DNA from 4 places in the Paenibacillus hunanensis genome. Region 2 is predicted to be linked to each of the others. Evidence: riboswitches for the same ligand, from Rfam matches in the RefSeq annotation. Region 2 holds a riboswitch; each other region holds the start of a gene.
What was found. A riboswitch is a leader RNA that binds a small molecule or an ion and turns the genes downstream of it on or off. The one in region 2 is predicted to bind thiamine pyrophosphate.

Region 1 (3,185 bases), 2.7 Mb from region 2:
CCTAAACCGTACTTTAAATAAGATAAAAGCTACTCTCCAGATAAAATGAAACTCACTTCTCATTAACGCTCCGATGCGTGATCAAAGCAATGAAGCAATATGGAGGTCACAAAGCAACCTCTATAAAATCAAGCATACTCCAAGCAATTACGATTAGTAGCAATTATTTACTCGTTGCAGCTGGTAAGAAATCATTCGTAAATGCTTTGCTGGCGTCGAGTGGTTGTTCGAGTAGTTTTTGCTTGTACATCCAGTCGGCGTAGCCTTTCCATACCTGTTCTTTTTGCAGTCCCCACTGGGAAGCGTCGTCTTGATAGCGTGGAGATAGCCATTCCTGACTGGCTTTGACGAGCTTGGGATCGAGATCGGGTACGGCTTTGGTCAGGATGTCGGCTGCTTTGTCGGGATTGGCGATGGCGTATTCGTAGCCTTTGGCGGTTGCGCTCATAAAGGCTTTGACGAGCTCAGGGTCTTTTTGGATTTGCTGCTCGTTGGTAGTGATGACAGGTGTGTAGTAGTCGAGACTAGGTGAGTAGTCTTTGACGTACAGCATATCCAGTGGTTCGCCGCGCAGCTTGGCTTCGATACCCGTCCAGCCGTAGTAGATCCAGGCAAAATCAATTCCTTTTTTCACGGCTGTAAAATAGTCGGCATCGCCGATGTTGACGCTTTTTACCTTGGTCACATCACCGCCATCGGTATCCATGATCGACTTCATAACGGCTTCTTCCACGGGGGAGCCCCATGCGCCATAGGATTTGCCTTCCATGTCCTTCGGCGTTTTGATACCGCGATCGACCGGTGCGGCAAAGCCGGATGTATTATGCTGAATGACGGCTGCGATGGAGACGAGCGGTACGCCCTGTACACGTGCCTGCGTGACGCTCTCCTGATAGCTGATGCCAAATGGTACTTTACCGGAGGCAACGAGCGTATCCGCGCCGCTCTGACCCGGCTGGATGATCTCTACATTCAAGCCTGCGTCCTTGTAATAGCCTATCTGCTGAGCGACATACAGCCCGGTATGATTCGTATTGGGTGTCCAGTCCAGCACGACCTGTACATCCTTGAGTGCAGGTGAATTGCCGCCTGATGCGCCGGATGAGGTGGTGTTTTGTTTTTGTCCACATGCTGTCATGACAAGCAGTGCACCTGCGATGAGCAGGATGCCCAGTGTAGTTCCGATTCTTCTCATTACGGTTGTTGCTCCCTTCGTAGTAACCCATTCGTCCTGCAAATTGCTGTATAAAATAAAAAAGCGCCCCGGACCCGGGACGACATAGGTGCATATATGAGCTTACATACATGGCATGTGTAGCTTCCTACGCTGGCATTATCCAGATCAGGTATAAGGGTCAGTATTAATCGAATACACTCTCAGCCGGACTCCTCCAGCTCCCCACACGTTATGCGCTTTTTCTAGGTGTAATTATAGACGAGCCGTTCCAGCCTGTCCAGTAGGATAGTGGAAGGGGCGTACGGTTCAGCAGGTAACAGAGCGGGTATGTAACGAGTGGAGACATGAACGCGAACGACGCGACACATGGAACTACAGTGTTAGCGAATTCCTAACACATTAGTGTTAGTGTTCCTCTAAATACTAATTCGAATTGCGGAAGGAGCTTGATCATGAGTACAGCAACTACAGAACAAGCAATCATCAAAGCCCTGGAGAACAATCCATTTTGCGCATTTGGTACAGTAGAAAACAATAAGCCTCGTGTACGTTACATGGCACTATATAATGATGGGCTGCACATCCATCTCGCGACTGACCGCAAAACGCATAAAGTCGAAGAGTTGGAGCAAAACCCGAACTGCTACTTGCTACTTGGTTATGAAAAGGGCGGTAACAGTGAAGTGGTACAGATCGAAGCGACCTGCAAAGTGTCCAGCGATAGCGAGCTGAAGCAACGTGTCTGGAAAGATGAATTTAAAAAATGGCTGGATGGCCCAGACGATCCGGATTATGTTGTACTGGATATCACGCCACAAATGATTGAATATATTGACCAAGACGGTAATCGTCAAACATGGGAAGCCTAATCGCTGACATGTAACGCGTCGATGATCCGACAAAATTAGCGCTATTCAGCGCTTTGGAACAAACGGTAAACGGACTCTGGCACGATTGCTGGGGTCCGTTTTTTGCGCTGTGTGACAGGCATGATGCAAAATACACGTTTATTCGTTATCGAAATTTGTAATATTTACGTATACATACCGACAGAGTGGAACGGATTTTTTGTCAGTTTTTGCTTCCATTATCAGGATAAAATAGGGACTGTAGGAACTTGAAACTGCTTGTAAAATTAAGGTATAACGAATATAAAGCTACAAATTTTAGTTATTAAGCATGTGGCTCATATCGTGTTCATACGGTAGAGTCAAACGATGTTTTTATAGCAGGATGTAGCACCCTATTTCGTATGAGCGATCATACAATAAGGTGACATACCGTTTCCATACGGAGTCTCCTCCATAGCAGCCGCTAGAGCTGCTTGTCAGCGCGGGTTATGGATGCCGGAAGGGATAAACGACGGGAGGTGGTTTCCTTGGATTTGAAAAAGATGGAACAGCAAATCGAGCAGGAGCGCCGTATTTTGAATCAGATGGCTGCCGAGCATGGCATTTGTGACCACCGCGTGATCGATCAATCCGAGCAACTCGATCGGATTATGGATTCCTATCTGTATCATAAACAGCTTAAAAATAGAAAACTGTCTCGTGATTTGAATGACAATTGCTTTCCACAGACACCTTTGGAAGGCTGAAAATGAAAACGCCAAGCTGGCTCTATGCCGGTTTGACGTTTTTTTGTTATGGAGTGAACGAGATGGAAAATGGCGCAGTCATCGTTATCAGGTGGATCGCATCGGGCATACGGTTTATGGTTGCAAACAAGTTTATTGCCAGATGAAGCGATCGTGCAGCATACTTTGAAGCATTCATCGATATGGGGAAGGGGCGGTATGGAGGATGGGCAAACGCAATAACATCGCATCATTATCACCGGACAAGCAATTTTTGATACAGCAGGCAATGGATGAGCTGGATGCACGCTATGATGCAGATGTGCATATGATTCGCGGAGAAGAGGATCAGCATGATACACGGGAAAGTGCACATTACGCGCTTGGACTACTCCTGCGCGGCGGTGCGGAAGAAGTGAAGACAGCCTGCCG
Region 2 (3,185 bases):
TCCAGCTGATAGCAAAATGCCATTGCGATAATGTCCGGCTGCAATCCAAAGCCCCTGTAGCTCTCGCACAGGACCGATATAAGGGAGCTCATCCGGTGTACCCGGGCGAATGCCTGCCCAGCAGCGTACCAGCTCGCCTTTTGTCAGCATTGGAATATAGCGCTGCGCCCTCATTAATAGCTCAACAACGGCACCTGCCTCAACAATCGTGCTATGCTGTCCGGGCTTACTTGTTGCTCCTACCCATATGCGATGAGGATGCTTCGGAATGATATAAATGGTATCGCTATAAATCGTATGATGCAGCCATGGTATCGGCGTGCGAATCTCCATCAATTCCCCTTTTACAGGCAAAAAGGGCAATCGTAATCCTTCAGCAGCCAGTAAGCGTGATGTGCCCAGGCCGGAAGCAAGCACCACCTGATCCGCATACAGAATGCCATGCTCTGTAATTACACCATGGACAAGGCCGCGACCATTAGGCTCACGCAACAGACGAATCACTTCTTGATCGCTATGAAGTGTACCTCCTAAGCGAATAAACGCCGCCACATAAGCCTCAGTCAACAAGGAAGGAACAAGCTGTGGCTCGGCAGGATTGTACAGCATACCATCCTCAGCGCGCACATTCGGTTCTTCTGTCGCTAAACGCTCGTTATCCCACCATTCCATCCCCTTGGCCTGGGCTTCACCAATGCGGCGCTGACGGCTTTCCCAATCCATATCCTGCTGCCGATGAATAGGTAGTAAAAACCCTTCCGTGCGTAAGCCGATATTTATACCCGTCAGCTCATGCAGCTGTTCGCTTAGCTGTGAATACAATGCTCGACTTTGAAGAGCAAGCTCATACAGCTCTGGTGTAGCAAAATGCTCGGAGCTGGCTGCCAGCATTCCTCCTGCTGCACCGGATGCACCGGACGCAGGCTGATGTTTTTCAATCAATGCTACACGCACACCCTTTTGCACCAGTTCATATGCGATGCTTGCACCGATCGCCCCACCGCCAACTACGATCACATCGTAATGACCATTACTTCTCATTCTGGGTCACTTCCTATTTGGATTTTAGTTGCTTCCGCCTTAGTAAGCTCTTTTTGATAACGCTCAAGCTGGCGCTCGGGCTGCTCTGCCTCGAAAATACCAGACATCATAGCGATACCTGCCACACCAATTGCATGTAATTCGCGCACATGCTGCGGCTGAATACCTCCAATTGCAATAACAGGGATGTGTAGCGTGTTACACAACTCCTTCGCCGCTACAAGCCCGCGTGGAGGAATACCAGGCTTGGAGCTTGTCGCGTACACATGACCAAAAAACACATAATCACAGCCTTCCCGCTCTGCCCGCTTCCCACTATCCATGCTATGAACCGATCGCCCCACACGTAATGACGAACGGATTCTCATGCACTCGTGTTCAGAAGCAGATTCAGCTAGCTGTACCCGTTCTGGTAAATGAATACCACCAAGCTGCATGTCCAGCGCCAGCAGAGGATGCCCGTTCAGTACCAGCTTAGACGCTGGTATTCCTTGCTCCAGCAATTGATGAACAAACCGCTTCATCTCCTGCGAAGACCAGTTTTTCTGACGAATATGAATAGCGGTCACATATGGATAAACGCAGCTGGCAACGTCGATCAGACGCTGACGTTGCAGCTGCTCTGGTGTGATCACATGTATTTCCATCAGCGTACTATGCCCCCTCCACTACGTCTGTATGAACCCTCACATAGGATGTACCTGCTCAAGATCATGTACCAAAGGTCATGTACTGGGCTACCGCTTCCATTCACTTCTGTTCATGAAGCTGCATTGATAGCGACTCCGCTGGCGAATGAAACGCAAAACAGCCACCTCCCCGTTCAGGAAAGTGGCTGTTTATCGTATCGTTACGTATAAACATCGTCGACATCAGACATACACGCGTATGTATCCCCAATGATGATTGAAGTCAAACTCAGTTACGTATATGCATGATTGACAGTATGTACGGGTCATACTGGGTTCCTCGACATAAGCAAGAACGCCGTCATTACAACCTGCAACGATACAAACTTTATCCATGATCACCATTCTCGATCAGAATGGGCACGGACGAATACGTCAACATACGAACTATACGCAAATGGAGATATGCTTCTTCCACTTCCCTACGCTGGTATGATCCAGATCAGGTACAAAGGGTTCGACAGATCGCCTGTCATCTCAGCCTTAAAGGCTCCCCCAGTGCAAATTATATATAATGCTCTCACTTCATTAAGCATTCCCATCTTAGCAAAACATAACAGATAAAGCAACTGCTACAGAGTGCTTCATCGCATAGTCATCGCTTAATCTAATATAGATACAATTCGGTCTACGCTTTAATTCATGCGCTTTAGTTCATACTCTTTACTTCATGCTTTCATGCATCGAATGCGAAAGTCGAGCGGCTAATGCCTGCGCTGCTTGATCTGTATATTGAATATGCTGAACTCTGTTATATTCTCTAATGGTACGAAGCGATGGCTGTGGCGCTCCCTCTAACTGTTCCAGCCCTTCTAGAATCGCTGTCGTCAGCTCAAAGGATTGACGGAAAAATTCACCAGCTTGCTCCTCCGGCCAATCCAGCATTAACCGATAGCGCATAAAGGATAACAACCGGCGCGAATTCCAGGCATCATGAAACGGCTGACAATCGCGAATCGCATAGAGCGGACGCTTCAATCCAAACGTATGATTAATATGTGCAAGATTAATCTTGCTTTCTGCCCGGTAAGCCCCCAGCACTGGAATCCAACAGGAAGAAGCTGCCCAATCTGCATAAGCTGGATGAGCAAAAAAATGATGAAGCTGCTCCATATGCTGGCTGAGATTCACAACGACCAGATCAGCCATTTCCAGTAACGGCAGCTTATCCTCGCCTGCCCCTGCATCCAGTACAACTAGATCGTACGCCTCACCAGCAGAAGCAAGCAAGGAGCGCCAGAAGCTATCTCCAAAGCCAGCATCTTCCTGACTGTGCCTTGTTCCGGATAATAGATCCAGTCGTCCACGGATTAGCGGAACCATGTAATCCGACACATTATGACCATTTAAAATACCGGATTGCTGCAAATAATGCAGACGATCAATACCAGGGCCTTCCATCCAGACTTCAGCAGCCTTCTCTGCCAGATCCTCTGCACAGGCAGATTCCACTCC
Region 3 (3,185 bases), 1.5 Mb from region 2:
CCATCGAACAGCACATCCACAGCCTGTGGTGTAGATGTATCGTGCCCCCCTTTGATTACAGCGGCGCGTGCGCCCATTTGCACCAGCTGGCGTGCCGCTTGCTCGCGTTCCTTCAGCGTGTGGATCGTACTCCCTGTTAATAGCTCGGCTTCTGGCACATTAGGCGTAATGACTGCCGCTAGCGGTAGTAACTCTCGAATTAATACCTGGATCGCCTGCTGTTGTAGCAGCACAGAGCCACCTTTCGCTACCATAACGGGATCAATGACTAATGTGTTCCATTGATACTGCCGCACTGCGACAGCGACTTCATGAATAATATCTGCGCTGAACAGCATGCCTGTTTTGATCGCGGCAGGTTGAAGATCGTCGCCAATCGAATGTAGCTGGGTCACGACACCTTCTAGCTCGATCGGATAGACGCCCTGTACACCGGCCGTATTTTGTGCGGTAATTGCTGTAATGACCGACATGCCGTACACGCCCAGCTCCTGAAATGTTTTTAAATCGGCTTGAATCCCTGCTCCGCCGCCACTATCTGAACCGGCAATCGTTAATGCTTGTGGAATATGCATTCTTTTCTGCTCCTTTGCTATCGTGGATGGATTGGAGACGTTCCCCGGTATAGCCATTCAATGCTTCGTTTCATGTGCTGGATAGATATGACGCTGAATACGACAATGCTCGTTCACCTGCTCCGGTGTAATCGTGGATAAACGGTTCAAAAATGCAGTTTGAAAGCTACCTGTTCCCTGTCCACCCGCATCAACCGCGGCTAGTTCGGCGGCCAGTCCATAACATGCTACAGCCTCAGTAACTGCTTCCAGACGCCGCTCGGCACCCTGTACAACCGCAGCAAATGCAGCGACGACCGAGCTGAGTAGACAGCCCGTTCCAGTCACACGGGTCAGCAGTACATGACCATTCGTTACCGTGTTCAGCTGCGTGCCATCGGTAATGATATCCTGTTCGCCTGTGATGATAACGATACAGCCCAGCTTACGCGCCGCGCGCAGGGCAAGCTCCTTCCGATCACCCGCTCCGCCGCCAGCATCCACGCCCTTGATCTGCCAATTCTCGCCGATCACATGAGCAACTTCCGCTACATTGCCTCGTATGATATCGACCTTCACCTCAGCCACAATCTCCAGCGCCGTAGCGGTACGATACGCCGTTGCTCCCGCACCGACTGGATCGAAGACAACAGGCACTCCAGCACGATTCGCCGCCTGCCCTGCCAGCTTGATCGATTGCACGGTATACGGATCAAGTGTGCCGATATTCAGCATAACTGCTCCCGCCATCGCCGCCACATCTGCCACCTCTTCATGCGCATACGCCATAAAAGGGGATGCTCCCAGCGCCAGCAATCCATTCGCTGTAAAGTTCGTCACCACCACATTCGTAATATTGTGAACGAGTGGATTCCTATTCCGTACCTGTTGTAAAATGGACATTCCTTTCGCCTCCCGATGTCATTTCTAGCCTTGTATGATGCTTCGATGCACAACAAAAAACCCACCGATCTCCCAAAAGAGAAAGGTGGGTCGTATTCGTCCATTTATCTATAAAACAGCACTCATCATGATGAGTCTGCTCCATATGTTTGAATGAATAGTCGTCTTCCACTTCCCTCCGCTGGTATGATCCAGATCAGGTTCCAAGGGTCCGAATATCGCATTCGTCTCAGCCATCAAGGCTCCCCTAGTGAAATTGCTACCGTACAATGCCACTTGTAAGCTTATCCTGCATTGTCGGTTCAAGATGAGTATTTAATTTCAAGTTATATTACAGTATAACTCTGCACACAGCTGTATTGTATATAGATGGAATATACATGTAGCACAGATGTATGCATTACAGAGGCAACCACCAATCGATATCGATCGATGCTGCCGCCCTGTTTTCTTACCATACCACGGCTATCGCGCTTTGGCAAAGTCCTTGCTGCTGGATTGCCTCTGCGATTAATTTATAAATACTAGATCATCCAGTGCTGCCACTGCGTCTGTGCAGCCGAGCGCTCCGATAGCCATGTGCATGTATGCTCCAGCAGCTCGCGGCGATGCGGGCCTGACGAATACGTATGATCCGCCTGGAAAATAATTTCTTTATCACAGCGACCCTCGCTACGTGTCCATAGCTCCTTTTGATACAAAAAGGCATAGTCGACCGGAATCACATCATCGCCTGTTCCATGAATGACGAGCACATCGCCCTGAAAGCGGCGCACCTCCTGAAATGGCTGAAAATGACCAAGCGATTCGAAATACTCTGGCGCAAAGCCATATCCCAGATAATCAGCCTCGCCCTCCAATACCGCCTGATCATACGTTTCTCTACCGACAATTTTGACGATATCATTAAATGGATGACCAACCGGCGACCACAGCACCAGATGATTCACACGGCGATCACGTACCGCCGTCAAAATAGCCACCGCACCGCCCAGACTATGCCCCAGCAGCGTCACACGAGTCGGATCAATATCATTGCAGTTCATCACATAATCCAAAATCGTACGCGTCTGCTCGACCATCGATTCCAGTCCCTGTTGACCGTATTCGCCTGTGCTCTCTCCACAGCCTGCATAATCGAAGCGTACGACCATATAGCCTTCGTTAGCGAGCTTACGTGCACTTTTGACAAATAGGCGATCTGTACCGATCCGGTTGCCAACAAATCCATGACAGATGACAATCAGTGGAGTTCGACCCTTTCCTTTGCCTTCCGGCTTATGGTCTGCAACCGGATAATGTATGCTCGCAGCCAGATCAACCTCATGATGACGAATCGTAATATTGCGTTCCATAATGAACTCCTCCTTAAAAGGCATGATTTTTGTACAATGTATATCCTGTATTCCCGTGTTAAGCGATGCCGATGTGTTGCCAGCTATTCTGGGACTTTGCTCCTGCATGCTAACGATGTATGATGGAGCATAATAACGTATATAAACGACATGTCTATTTAAATTTAAATAATTCCGATAAGTTTAGTGAGTATTATAATAAACTTATAGTATCACTGCCTCCGAGCAATTGTCAATCTGATGAAAGTGTGTCAAAATAGGAATTTCCGATAGATGTGCAGTAGAGTCTATTTCTCGTGCTATTGTCCTGCTTACTCTGCCCGAGTTAGCTGGCTATCCAAGTGCAGCAGAGCTGGGTAATAAGCAAGTAGAT
Region 4 (3,185 bases), 2.8 Mb from region 2:
TTTGCTAACGCCGCTCCAGATTGGTGATACAACCGTTACGTTTGACGTTTATGATAAATACGGTCGTCGTAATAGCTCTTCGTTTGCATTACAGGTTGTCAAAATCAATCATGCGCCAACTGTAGTAGCTGCGATGTCTGAGCAAATGCTTACGCCGGGCGTTACCAATGCTCGTAATTATGATCTGAACCAGCTATTCAGCGACGAGGACGGAGACGCACTTACGTATACACTAACGTCCAGCAATACGGATGTGGCAAGTGCATCGATCGATGGCAATATGCTCACGCTAAAAGCAGGTACAGTCAGTGGTGTGACCGATGTAGCGATCACTGCGGATGATGGTGCTGGTGGCACAGTACAGTACACGTTCAAGGTGCATAATGCCCTGCTGATTAACACCTCGGTTATTACAGTGAATCTCAAATATGGAATGAATGCGATCGATTACGATCTGTCCGATCTATTCCCAGGTCAAAGCACCTTTACAACCTACATGGGTACAGCAGATTCCACATTTACAGGCCCAATATCGCTGAACAATACGCTACTGTCGTTAACTTCGCTGCCAGTTCTGCAATGGGTCGTAGGTGCGGACGGACGCGCTGCTGTATTTGCAGTCAAGCAGGATCCGGTCACAACAAAGGATATGTACTTCTCCCAATATGTGGACGGTGGCGATGGACGTATGGTCGTGCTGATGAATACGACTTCGGCTTCGAGCAAAAATAAAGATTACAGCCTCACCTTTTACAAATGGATGAAACAAACGAATACCATCAGCACGGTTACCCTTCCATTATTGTATGATGGCACGTCGCAAGGCATGAATCAGATTATCATCAACTCGACATTCTATGACTACATGGATGTCACCAGTGCATGGTATTACAACGATGAGATCATGATGTATTCACCAAATGATTATAATCTGACAGGCATTGTGCTCAAGCGCGGTAACACTGTTCTGGATGTGCTGGGCGACCCGACTTCGCAAAATCAAATGCTACCAAACGGTGGTACGATTTTACGCAAAGACGCTATTGGATATGGTTCCAATCAATTCAATTTATCATATGAATGGAATAAATATCCAAAGGGTACGTATCAATACGTGAAGTAAACGCCTGTATAAGGGATAACTACCGCCTGACAACTCCTCTGCTTGACAGACGGAATATCGCTGTGTAGAGTAGAAGGCAATCAAACAGCCTTGCTGTAAGCTGCTGATATAGTAGCTTGCGCAGGACTCATACGAGAAAGACCACTAGGGGAGCCATCGACTGGCTGAGACGAGATTGCCTCGGACCCTTGGAACCTGATCTAGTTCGTACTAGCGTAGGAAAGTGGAGACCGTGCAGGGATAGGATCATCTATGCCGTTTATACTGCCGCTCCATTTGGGGCGGCTTTTTTGCGTCTCTAGTGTTAGTGGTCTCCTAACACGGGGTGCAATGAAAAGTGATTTTTGCGCAGCAAAATATCTTACCTTGTCCGTGTTAGCGAACCCTACGCCCTAGCTCAGAGTGGTTCTTTCCGATTACTTTTACTTGAAAAGGAGAGCGGAAATGATGAGTTTTTCACAGGAAATTAGAAAGGCAGCCGATCCGGTATTTGAGGCGATCTATCATCATCCCTTTGTACGAGGTATTGCGGAGGGCAATTTGAAGTCAGAGCAGCTGGTGCATTATGTGAAGCAGGATTTTGAATATTTAAATGCGTTTATGCGCATTTACGGTACAGCGATTGCAAAATGCCAGCATCGTGACGATATGGCGATGTTCAATGAGCAGATCGGCTTTGTGCTGCACAGTGAGATTCATCCGCATCATAACTTTTGTCAGGTGGCAGGCGTGCCCTATGAACAATTGCAGGGTTATCCGCTCGCTCCGTCCGCGCACAACTATATTCGCCATATGCTGACCGCAGCACAGGAAGGTGATCTGGGCGATATTCTAGCCGTGCTGCTGCCTTGTCCGTGGACGTATCTGGAGATTGGCAAGCGTCTGCTGGGTGAGGTGAAGCCGGATGCCTCGCATCCATTTTACGAGTGGATCGACTTTTACGGTAATCGTACAGATACGATTACAGAGCGCTTTTGCCAGCGTCTGGATGAGATTGCAGAGCGGACAACGCCGGAGCATCGGGAACGGATGAAGCGTCATTTTATTTTAAGCTGTCAGTATGAATATATGTTCTGGGACATGGCGTACACGCTGGAGGATTGGCCGGTACCACTCCAGGAGCAGACGACAGTGGAGGTATCACGCGTATGAGCCGCACATGGAATATGAAGGAGGTTGTGCTGGCAGTTATTTTGTCCGTGGCCTGTGGAGTGGTGTATCTGGGCTGGTCTACGCTATGGATTCCGATCTCGGCGCTCGTGGGGCCAGTTGGTGCGGGCTTTATGTTTGGAATCTGGGTGATTGCCAGCCCGATTGTGGCGTATATTATTCGCAAGCCGGGTGCAGCGCTGATCGCTGAGGTGGCAGCGGCGGCAGTGGAGATGTTGACAGGTAGCCATTTTGGCCTGTCGGCGCTATTGATCGGGGTATTTCAAGGATTGGGTGCAGAGCTGGCGTTTGCGATCTTTGGTTATCGCCGCTTCAATGTGTGGACATTAATGCTGTCCGGTGCGCTGGCAGCGGTGGGCAGTATGGTCTATAGCGTAATTGCGAACGGTATGGGCTATTACACACCGACAATGTTCTGGCTGACACTGGGCATTCAGGTGGTGAGTGGCATCCTGCTGGGCGGCTTGCTCGCTAAGATTGTGGTCGAAGCGCTGGCGCGTACAGGTGTTTTGAATTCATATGAAATGATGAAATCGCGTCGCAGAAGAGGAACAGGCAATGGTCTTCCAACCGGTTCGTGAGCAAGTATATCTCGGCTGTGACGGGCTATCGGTACGCTTTTACAGTCAGGAGCGACCGGTGCTGCACCATCTGCATCTGCATATTCAGCAAGGGGAAAAGGTGCTGATTCTAGGACCGAGCGGTAGTGGGAAGTCGACATTGCTGTCTGTACTGGCAGGCATTATACCGGAGCATGTGGAGGCAGAGGTGGAGGGAGATGTCTATCGTCAGCCCGCCTGTGGCGTGATGTTTCAGGACCCGGATTCGCAATTTTGTATGCTGCGTGTCGATGAAGAGATCGCTTTTAGTCTGGAAAATCGCTCGGTTCCGC

Region 1: it holds a riboswitch for thiamine pyrophosphate, as region 2 does, so the genes downstream of both, SK066_RS21695 (ABC transporter substrate-binding protein) here and SK066_RS10575 (thiamine phosphate synthase) in region 2, are expected to answer to the same signal.
Region 3: it holds a riboswitch for thiamine pyrophosphate, as region 2 does, so the genes downstream of both, thiM (hydroxyethylthiazole kinase) here and SK066_RS10575 (thiamine phosphate synthase) in region 2, are expected to answer to the same signal.
Region 4: it holds a riboswitch for thiamine pyrophosphate, as region 2 does, so the genes downstream of both, tenA (thiaminase II) here and SK066_RS10575 (thiamine phosphate synthase) in region 2, are expected to answer to the same signal.

The regions. Positions count from the first base shown of each region.
Region 1 covers NZ_CP139194.1:5,333,080-5,336,264, reverse strand. Annotated here, with positions in the region: gene SK066_RS21695 (ABC transporter substrate-binding protein) at 164-1,195, opposite strand; TPP riboswitch at 1,301-1,412, opposite strand; gene SK066_RS21690 (pyridoxamine 5'-phosphate oxidase family protein) at 1,630-2,046, shown strand; gene SK066_RS21685 (aspartyl-phosphate phosphatase Spo0E family protein) at 2,556-2,774, shown strand; gene SK066_RS21680 (hypothetical protein) at 2,980-3,185, shown strand, end outside.
Region 2 covers NZ_CP139194.1:2,594,287-2,597,471, reverse strand. Annotated here, with positions in the region: gene thiO (glycine oxidase ThiO) at 1-1,041, opposite strand, end outside; gene SK066_RS10575 (thiamine phosphate synthase) at 1,038-1,688, opposite strand; TPP riboswitch at 2,133-2,237, opposite strand; gene SK066_RS10570 (MinD/ParA family ATP-binding protein) at 2,394-3,185, opposite strand, start outside.
Region 3 covers NZ_CP139194.1:1,062,345-1,065,529, reverse strand. Annotated here, with positions in the region: gene thiD (bifunctional hydroxymethylpyrimidine kinase/phosphomethylpyrimidine kinase) at 1-575, opposite strand, end outside; gene thiM (hydroxyethylthiazole kinase) at 633-1,457, opposite strand; TPP riboswitch at 1,614-1,716, opposite strand; gene SK066_RS04195 (alpha/beta hydrolase) at 1,982-2,812, opposite strand.
Region 4 covers NZ_CP139194.1:5,486,085-5,489,269, reverse strand. Annotated here, with positions in the region: gene SK066_RS22325 (S-layer homology domain-containing protein) at 1-1,123, shown strand, start outside; TPP riboswitch at 1,260-1,362, shown strand; gene tenA (thiaminase II) at 1,571-2,275, shown strand; gene SK066_RS22315 (ECF transporter S component) at 2,272-2,874, shown strand; gene SK066_RS22310 (ABC transporter ATP-binding protein) at 2,852-3,185, shown strand, end outside.